3 regions of the Pantoea sp. XAF26B01_ASV70 genome follow, and region 3 is predicted to be linked to each of the others. Evidence: predicted binding sites of a transcription regulator. Region 3 holds the regulator's gene; each other region holds the start of a gene.
The links. The regulator PurR, encoded in region 3, represses purine synthesis genes. The targets are predictions, from matches to a motif close to CANGCAAACGTTTGCNTG.

Region 1: purE (5-(carboxyamino)imidazole ribonucleotide mutase) is a predicted target of PurR. The motif match lies at 1,195-1,212, and genes of this name have one in related genera.
Region 2: ACX8ZY_RS18310 (NCS2 family permease) is a predicted target of PurR. The motif match lies at 1,075-1,092, and genes of this name have one in related genera.

Annotation. Positions count from the first base shown of each region.
Region 1 is NZ_CM137251.1:3,146,222-3,149,498, forward strand. Features, by position in the region: gene ppiB (peptidylprolyl isomerase B) at 1-449, shown strand, start outside; gene lpxH (UDP-2,3-diacylglucosamine diphosphatase) at 449-1,165, shown strand; gene purE (5-(carboxyamino)imidazole ribonucleotide mutase) at 1,297-1,803, shown strand; gene purK (5-(carboxyamino)imidazole ribonucleotide synthase) at 1,800-2,864, shown strand; gene ybbP (putative ABC transporter permease subunit YbbP) at 3,122-3,277, opposite strand, start outside.
Region 2 is NZ_CM137251.1:3,870,646-3,873,922, reverse strand. Features, by position in the region: gene soxR (redox-sensitive transcriptional activator SoxR) at 1-127, shown strand, start outside; gene ACX8ZY_RS18315 (glutathione S-transferase family protein) at 167-832, shown strand; gene ACX8ZY_RS18310 (NCS2 family permease) at 1,191-2,540, shown strand; gene ACX8ZY_RS18305 (Na+/H+ antiporter) at 2,686-3,277, shown strand, end outside.
Region 3 is NZ_CM137251.1:2,374,543-2,377,819, reverse strand. Features, by position in the region: gene punC (purine nucleoside transporter PunC) at 1-136, opposite strand, end outside; gene punR (DNA-binding transcriptional activator PunR) at 244-1,149, shown strand; gene purR (HTH-type transcriptional repressor PurR) at 1,146-2,171, opposite strand; gene cydH (cytochrome bd-I oxidase subunit CydH) at 2,453-2,542, shown strand; gene ACX8ZY_RS11115 (C40 family peptidase) at 2,589-3,277, opposite strand, start outside.

The sequences.
Region 1 (3,277 bases), 770 kb from region 3:
TCGATGATAAAGCGCCGGCAACCGTAAAGAACTTCCTGGATTACTGCCGTGAAGGTTTTTACGACAACACCATTTTCCACCGCGTAATCAACGGCTTTATGATTCAGGGCGGCGGCTTCGAGCCGGGCATGAAGCAGAAAGAAACTAAAGACGAAATTCAGAACGAAGCCAGCAATGGCCTGAAAAACACCAAAGGTACGCTGGCAATGGCACGTACCTCTGCGCCGCACTCTGCGACCGCACAGTTTTTCATCAACGTAGCTGACAACGACTTCCTGAACTTCCGTGACGAAAGCGTTCAGGGCTGGGGCTACTGCGTATTCGCTGAAGTGGTTGAAGGTATGGATGTGGTCGAGAAGATCAAAGCGGTCTCTACCGGCCGCAGCGGCATGCACCAGGATGTGCCAAAAGACGACGTCGTTATCCAGAAAGTGACCGTCAGCGAGTAATGTCGCGCACGCTGTTTATCGCAGATCTCCATCTGTGTCAGGAAGAACCGGCGATTACCGCCGGTTTTCTGCATTTTTTACAGCGCGAAGCGCCCCACTGCGACGCGCTCTATATTCTCGGCGATCTGTTTGAAGCCTGGATTGGCGACGATGATCCCAATCCGCTGCATCAGCAGGTTGCCCGCGCCCTGCGCGCCCTGCCGGTTCCGGTTTACTTTATCCATGGCAATCGCGACTTCCTGATTGGCCGACGCTTTGCGCAGGCCTGCGGCATGACGCTGCTGCCGGAAGAGCAGGTGCTGACGCTCTACGGCCATCGGTTGCTGATCATGCATGGCGATACGCTCTGTACCGACGATGCGGGTTACCTGCGTTTTCGGGCCAAAGTGCATAATCCCTGGATCCAGCGGCTGTTTCTCGCGTTGCCGTTATGGATACGTAAACGCATTGCCGCCCGGATGCGCGCCGACAGTAAACAGGCCAATCAGCATAAATCCCAGACCATCATGGATGTGAATCAGGAAGCGGTCGTCGCCACTATGCTGCGCCAGCAGGTGCCACTGTTAATCCACGGTCACACTCATCGCCCGGCGATTCATACGCTGAGCCTGCAGGGTGAACCGGCGCAACGCGCGGTGCTGGGTGCCTGGCATAGCCGGGGTTCCATGATCCAGCTCGACGCCAGTGGCATTCAGCTTATCCATTTCGACTTTTAATCTGCGGTTAAATCCACGACCTTAAGCCCGACGCAACCGTTTTCCTTGCGTGCTTCTCATGCTATTCTCGGTGCCCTTCAAAACCTGTCCGCCCGGCCAGGTCTGTTTGTTCATTCACAGGAGTTGACCCCATGTCATCCAACGCCCCGGCCCGCATCGCCATTGTTATGGGTTCCAGAAGTGACTGGGCCACCATGCAGTTCGCCGCTGAAATCCTCTCCAGCCTGGACGTCCCTTTTGATGTTGAAGTGGTCTCTGCGCACCGCACCCCGGATAAACTGTTCAGCTTCGCCGAAACGGCAGCCGACAAGGGTCTTCAGGTGATTATTGCTGGCGCAGGTGGCGCGGCACATCTGCCGGGTATGCTGGCGGCAAAAACGCTGGTGCCGGTGCTGGGTGTGCCGGTGCAGAGCGCAGCACTGAGCGGCGTCGATAGCCTCTATTCGATTGTGCAGATGCCGCGCGGTATTCCGGTCGGTACGCTGGCAATTGGCAAGGCGGGCGCAGCCAATGCCGCGCTGCTGGCGGCGCAGATTCTGGCGCTGCATGACAGTGCGCTGGCGTTACGCCTGACCACCTGGCGTCAGAGCCAGACCGATGAGGTGCTGAACCATCCCGATCCGCGGGTGGATGCATGAAGCCGGTTTGCGTACTGGGCAACGGCCAGTTAGGTCGTATGCTGCGTCAGGCGGGTGAACCCCTGGGCATCGCAGTGTATCCGGTGGGCTTAGACGCCGATCCCACCGCGCTCCCTATCGCCGACAGCGTGATCACCGCCGAAATCGAACGCTGGCCGGAGACGGCGCTGACGCGTGAACTGGCCAGCCATCCAGCCTTTGTTAACCGCGATATCTTTCCGCGTCTGGCGGATCGTCTGACGCAGAAACAGCTGCTGGATCAGCTGGGACTGGCCACCGCGCCGTGGCAGTTCCTGGCAGATAAAAGCGAATGGCCAGCGGTGTTCGACTCGCTGGGCGAGTTAGCGATTGTGAAAAGCCGCACCGGCGGTTACGACGGCCGGGGTCAGTGGCGTCTGCGTGCTGATGAGACTCACACCCTGCCGGAGGCGTGCTACGGCGAATGCATCGTTGAGCAGGGCATCAACTTTTCCGGTGAAGTCTCACTGGTAGGGGCGCGCGGTCACGATGGCCAGGTGGTGTTCTATCCGCTGACGCATAACCTGCATCAGGATGGCATTCTGCGCACCAGCGTTGCGCTGCCGCAGGCGGATCAGGCACAGCAGCAGCAGGCCGAAGCGATGCTGAGTGCGATCATGCAGGAACTGAATTACGTCGGCGTAATGGCGATGGAGTGTTTCATTACGCCAGAGGGATTGCTGATCAATGAGCTGGCGCCGCGCGTCCATAACAGTGGGCACTGGACGCAGAACGGTGCGTCGATCAGCCAGTTTGAGCTGCATCTGCGCGCCATTCTTGGCCTGGCATTACCGCAGCCGGTGGTGTTTGCGCCGTCGGCGATGGTCAATCTGATTGGCACCGACGTGAATCTGAGCTGGCTGCAGCAGCCGCTGGTGCATCTGCACTGGTATGACAAAGAGGTGCGTCCGGGTCGTAAAGTGGGCCATCTGAATCTGACCGACAGCGATACAGAACGGCTCAGGGCTGCCCTTAATGCGCTGGTGCCGCAGCTACCGGAAGCGTACGCCAGCGGCATCGCCTGGGCGGTTGAAAAACTGTAGTTTCCCGCACCTGAGTCTGATGATGGCTTTACCAGGCAGCTTAGAGCGATTGAGCAGTCGCCTTTAAGTCAGAGGGAGACGCCGGTAACGGGAAACGATCGCAAAGACGCAAAAACGGCATCCCTGCCAGCTCGGCACGCGCCATCCCTGGCGCGTGACGCTTTGCTCTTCGTTTCCCGTTACCCGCTTGCTGGTGATGGGTGCGATCTGGATGAAGGTCAAAGGCGGGCTTAGTGCAGCCTTATGCCTACACTCCCTTACGCCGCATCAAACTTCCTGAACAGCGCCTTCCCTTTCAGTAATCGGATCCCCAGCCAGCCACCGCACAGCGATAACAGCAGCGCGCCACACAACGGCAGCGCTAGCCACAGGGTCCAGTCAGGCTGCCACGGGAAATCGAAAATCTTTGTCTG
Region 2 (3,277 bases), 1.5 Mb from region 3:
CGGCTGCGGCTGTTTGTCGATGCGCGACTGCCCGCTGCGCAATCCCGGCGACCGGCTGGGTCAGCAGGGCTCGGGTGCGGTGCTGCTTGACCCGGAACAGGATGATAAACATCCGGATGTGGAGTGACGTCTATACTTGGTGAAGGTCAAAACACAGGGAATCATGATGATCACCGTTCACCATCTTGAGAAATCGCGCTCGCATCGGGTGCTGTGGCTGCTGGAAGAGCTGGAAGTGCCGTACCAGATTAAACGCTATCAACGCGAACCGACCATGCTGGCCCCGGAGGCGCTGAAAAAAGTGCATCCACTGGGAAAATCACCGGTGATTACCGACGGGAACCAGGTAGTGGCAGAGTCAGGTGCCATTCTCGAATACCTTGAAGAGAAATATGATCACGAGTTCCGGCTCAAAGTGAGTGATGAGGCGTCGCGGCTGCAGTGCCGCTACTGGCTGCACTATGCCGAAGGCTCGCTGATGCCGCTGCTGGTGATGAAGCTGATCTTCGGTCAGATGGGTAAAGCACCGGTGCCGTGGCTGCTGCGTCCGGTCGGGGCGGCATTCGGTAAAGGCGTGCAGAAAGCGTTCCTGGATAAACAGCTTAAGCCACACATGCAGATGATCGAACAGCATCTGGCTGCAAATCCCTGGTTCGCCGGTCAGCGCTTCAGTATCGCTGATATCCAGATGAGCTTTCCGCTGCTGGCGCTTGCGCGACGTGTCGGACTGGAGCAGATGCCCGCCAGCCAGAAATGGCTGCAGACTGTGCAACAGCGTGCCGCCTGGCAGCGCGCGATCGATCAGGGCGGCGAGCTTTCGCTGCCAGGTTAATTCCCCTCTTCCACTGGCGGGTCGTGTCTCATCACGGCTGCGCCGGTGCGCATCCCCCTGAAAATCGCGTTAACTTCAGGGCGTCAGCGTTTGACGTCGGCTTGGGCCACGTGGCTGCTGGCCACTTAAGCCTGATCTTTATGCTGAAGAATCTCCCTCTGACAGTTGAAAATGTGCCGCTAAACGCCGGATAATCGCATGCCTTTTTATCTGGCCGCTTCTGGCGGCCAACTATCTGCGGCAAGGTAAACGTTTGCCTGCCGGGTAAAACCCGACAGTGACGCCGTCTACCCGCTTATTCCAGGGACAGCGATGGTCGCAGAGCGATCCACACAACAAAAATTTTTGAGGCTCAACTATGTCAACTGAATCACGCCCGGCCAGTGGAAAACTGGACGCCTGGTTCTCGATCTCGGCGCGCGGCAGCAGCGTGCGCCAGGAAATTCTGGCCGGACTTACCACCTTCCTGGCGATGGTCTACTCCGTTATCGTGGTGCCAGGAATGCTGGGCAAGGCCGGTTTTCCCCCTACTGCCGTGTTTGTCGCCACCTGCCTGGTTGCCAGCTTTGGTTCCATCATTATGGGACTGTGGGCCAATCTGCCGATGGCGATTGGCTGTGCAATCTCCTTAACCGCCTTTACCGCTTTCAGCCTCGTGCTGGGCCAGCACATCAGCGTGCCGGTAGCGCTGGGCGCGGTGTTCCTGATGGGTCTGCTGTTTACCCTGATCTCAGTGACCGGCATTCGAGCCTGGATCCTGCGTAACCTGCCGATGGGCGTGGCGCACGGCACCGGCGTCGGAATTGGCCTGTTTTTGCTGCTGATTGCGGCTGACGGTGTAGGCCTGGTAGTGAAAAACCCGGCACCGGGCCTGCCGGTGGCGCTGGGGCACTTCACCACTTTTCCGGTAATGATGACGCTGCTGGGACTGGCAGCAATTATTGGACTGGAGAAGCGCCGGATGCCCGGCGGTATTCTCATGACAATTATCGCCATTTCGCTGCTGGGGCTGATTTTCGATCCGGCGGTGAGCTACAAAGGATTGTTTGCGCTGCCGAGCCTGCGTGATGCCAGCGGTGAGTCGCTGCTGTTCAGCCTCGACATTATGGGCGCGATGCAGCCGGTCGTGCTGCCAAGCGTGCTGGCACTGGTGATGACGGCGGTCTTTGACGCGACCGGCACCATTCGCGCGGTCGCGGGTCAGGCAAATCTGCTGGATAAACAGGGCCAGATTATCAATGGTGGCCGTGCGCTGACTAGCGACTCCGTCAGCAGCCTGTTCGCGGGTCTGGTGGGCGCGTCACCGGCTGCGGTTTATATCGAATCGGCGGCAGGAACGGCGGCGGGGGGTAAAACCGGTCTTACCGCGATTGTGGTCGGCCTGCTGTTCCTTGCCATTCTGTTTATGTCACCGCTGGCGTATCTGGTGCCGGCTTACGCCACCGCGCCTGCATTAATGTATGTGGGTCTGCTGATGCTCAGTAATGTGGCGAAAGTCGACTTTAATGATTTTGTCGATGCGATGTCGGGCCTGTTAACGGCGGTGATTATCGTGCTCACCTGTAACATCGTCACCGGCATTATGATCGGCTTCGCCAGCCTGGTCGTGGGGCGTCTCTTCGCGGGGGAATGGCGCAAGCTCAACGTCGGCACCGTCATTATTGCTATCGCGCTGGTGGCGTTTTACGCCGGTGGCTGGGCGATCTGACTGTACAACCGGGCGTGCGGCTGCACGTCCGGAATTTTTCACTATTTTCCCGCCCGGCGCACGCGTAGCTGACAATCTTCACCGCAGTTTGTTTTACACTTTAGCGCTTAACCAATGATTGAAAGAAACGACGCCTAAGGAAAGCATGGAAATCTTTTTTACAATTCTCATCATGACGCTGGTCGTGTCGCTCTCTGGCGTCGCGGCTCGTATCCTCCCTTTTCAGATCCCGTTGCCGCTGGTTCAGATCGCCGTGGGTGCGATGCTGGCCTGGCCAACTTTTGGTCTGCATGTCGACTTTGACCCGGAGCTGTTTCTGGTGCTCTTTATTCCGCCGCTGCTGTTCGCGGATGGCTGGAAGACGCCGATCAGTGAGTTCCTGCATCATGGTCGCGAGATAATTGGCTTAGCACTGGCGCTGGTCCTGATTACCGTGATCGGCATCGGCTATCTGATCTACTGGCTGGTACCTGGTATCCCGCTGATCCCTGCCTTTGCGCTGGCGGCGGTGCTGTCACCGACCGATGCCGTGGCGCTCTCAGGCATTGTCGGTGAAGGCCGTATTCCCAAGAAGATTATGTCGATCGTGCAGGGCGAAGCCCTGATGAATGACGCTTCGGGCCTGGTATCGCTGAAATTTGCCGTGGCAGTCGCCATGGGTACCATGGTGTTTACCTGGGGCGGTGCCAGCGTTGAGTTCCTGAAAGTGGCGGTGGGTGGTCTGATTGCGGGTGTCG
Region 3 (3,277 bases):
TGGCGCTGATCAGACCGGGTGAAGTGTTAAAGGTTTGCTGCATCGCACCAAAGGCGGGCAGGTACATATCAGTGGCTAAAAAGCCCAGCATGCTCAGCAGGGCAAGGTAGGGCATAAACCCTTTATTCGACAGCATCTGATTCTCATTTTTGCAGGATAAACGCGGCAGAGTGTAAAAGGTGCGTTTGCTGCTGTGAAACGGTAATATTTGCCGATTGCTGTTAAAATTTTTGAAGGCAGATTATGTGGTCAGAATATGCATTAGAGGTGGTTGACGCTGTCGCCCGTGGAGGAAGCTTCAGCGCCGCCGCGCAGGAGTTACATCGGGTGCCCTCTGCCATCAGCTATACGGTGCGTCAGCTGGAAAACTGGCTGGCGGTACCGCTGTTTGAACGGCAGCATCGCGAAGTGGTTCTGACCCCGGCGGGTGAGCATTTTGTCCGGGAAGGGCGCAGCGTCATCAAAAAAATGCTTGCCACCCGGCGACAGTGTCAGCAGCTGGCTAACGGCTGGCGCGGCCAGCTAAGCATAGCCGTTGACCGTATCGCTAAACCTCAGCGCACCCGACAACTGGTCAAAGATTTCTATCGCCACTTTCCCGATATGGAGCTGATTATCAGCTATGAAGTCTTTAACGGCGTCTGGGATGCGCTGGCCGATGGCCGGGTGGAAGTGGCGATTGGTGCCACTCAGGCGATACCGGTGGGCGGACGCTTTGCTTTTCGGGATATGGGCACGCTTAACTGGCGCTGCGTGGTTGCGCCCGACCATCCTCTGACACAGGCGAGCCAGATAGATGATGACACGCTGCGGAGCTGGCCCTCCCTTGTGCTGGAAGATACTTCTCGCGCACTGCCGCGTCGTATGACATGGACGCTGGATAACCAGCGCCGGCTGGTGGTGCCGGAGTGGCAAACCGGGCTGGAGTGCGTGCAGGCGGGATTGTGTGTGGCGATGGTGCCCGGTCACCTGGCCAGGCCACTGCTCGACAGCGGCGAGCTGGTTGAACTGACGCTGCCGGTGGCGTTTCCGGACAGTCCATGCTGCGTCAGCTGGGCAGAAGATCGCGCATCACCCGCGACAGGCTGGTTGCTCAGCTATCTGGGTGATGCGCAAACGCTTAATCAGGAGTGGTTAAGCGAGCATTAACGGCGATAGTCGCGGAACGGGCCATCGGCCACGGAACGGCGCTCAATCAGCGTGGGATGGACCTCAATCGTTTGTGACACTTCGCGCTTACTGGTAATGCGGTCCAGCAGCATTTCCAGCGCTTTCTCACCCAGCTGGGCTTTAGGCTGATGCACCGTGGTCAGGGCCGGTGCAAAATAGCGGGCGTTGCGCACGTTGTCATAGCCGATCACCGAAATATCCTGGGGGACGCGCAAACCCATCTCGTCGGCGGCGCAAATCGCGCCCATCGCCATGATGTCACCGCCACAGAACACCGCCGTCGGACGCTGCTTCTGCGACAGGATCTGCTGCATCGCCTGATAGCCCGACTCCGGCTCAAAGTCACCCTGCACAATCCACTCGGCGCGTGGCTGAATACCCGCTTCTTCCATCGCCTTCAGGAAACCGGCATGACGTCCGCCACCGGTGTTACGCTCCATCTGGCCGGGGATTGCACCAATATCCCGGTGTCCGCGTTCAATCAGATAGCGTCCCGCCAGATAGCCGCCCTGGAAAGCATTATCCAGTACCGTGTCGGTGAAGTCGGCGCGCGACTCGCCCCAGTCCATCACCACCATCGGGATATTGCGGTTCTCTTCCAGCATCTGCAGCAGATCGTCCGGATATTCAGAGCACATCACCAGCAGCCCATCGACGCGTTTCTGCGCCATCATGCTGAGATAGGCGCGCTGTTTTTGCAGATCGTTATGCGCATTACCCAGAATCAGCGTATAGCCTTTGTCAAAGCAGTGATTTTCAACCGCTTCGATAATTTCAGCGAAATAGGGCGCTTCGCTGGAGGTGGCAAGCAGGCCCAGCGTTTTGGTGTGGTTCACTTTCAGGCTGCGCGCCACGGCGCTCGGCGAGTAGTGCAGTTCTTTAATCGCCTGCCAGACCGCGTTGCGCGTCTCTTCAGCCACAAAGCGGGTTTTATTGATGACGTGCGAAACGGTGGTCGTTGAGACGCCAGCGCGTTTCGCCACATCTTTAATTGTTGCCATGAAAATCGGACTCCGGTGCTTATCTAACTCTATGATAAGCGTAGTGTTAAACGTTTGCGTCTGCTCAGGGTTTTTTCCGCAAAAATGCAGCTTTTAAGGCCAGTCAACAGGCCGCTGGCGGCGTAAAAGCGCCTGAAAACGTGCGCAAACGGAATCAGGGTTGCGCGCGTTGCGCAACAAAGGCGGGATTCTAACAAGGCTGAACGGATAAAACGAGATTTTTACCGGGCCCTGTGGGAAAATGCGATACCCCTACTGATTGTGTGACTAAGGAGCAAGCAATGAGTACCGATCTTAAACTGGCTTTAATGACCACCGCGGGCTGTCTGCTGATGATTGTGGCCTTTAGTTTTACCGCTATTCTGCACTAAAAAAAAAGCCGGGATTATCCCGGCTCTCTTCTGGTTGTTCTGCTGCTCAGCGTATGGTTTTTGGCGTCATCACCCGACGGGCACCAATATAGTGGCGCTGCCAGTAATCTTCTCCTAAAGCGCTGATCTGAATATCTTTGCCGGTGCGTGGCGACTGGATAAACTTGCCATCACCCAGGTAAACGCCGACATGGTCCGCAGTACCACGACCATTGATACGGAAGAAGACCAGATCGCCTTTCTCCAGCGACTCACGCTTGATCGGCGCGGCGTCACGCAGGTGGTACATCTCGTTAGCGGTACGTGGGATCTTAAACTTCACCAGATCTTTATAGGCGTACCAGACCAGGCCGCTGCAATCGAAACCGGTATGGGGAGAGGTGCCGCCCCACTGATAGGGTTTACCCAACTGACCCATCAGCTTGGTCATCGCGGTTTCGCGGGCCTTCTGGTAGCGCTGACGGTGAGATTTGCTCATCTTAATCGTGCCGGTCTCGCTGGTGGTGACCTCAGCGGTTTTCAGCAGGCGCTGATGACCATAACGTTTTTTCTCTTTGTTCTTACTGAGACGGGCGGTTTTTAGCGAGGTCTTCTTAGCAGGCGTCTGTTTCGCGGTGAGTTCGACTTTTTTCAGTTTTTTTGTTTTTAGTTTTTGAACCGGGCTGAGGCGAGTCTTTTTCGTCACCGTTTTGACCGGGCGACGCTTGCGACGCTCATCGTCGCGCGCACTCTTTT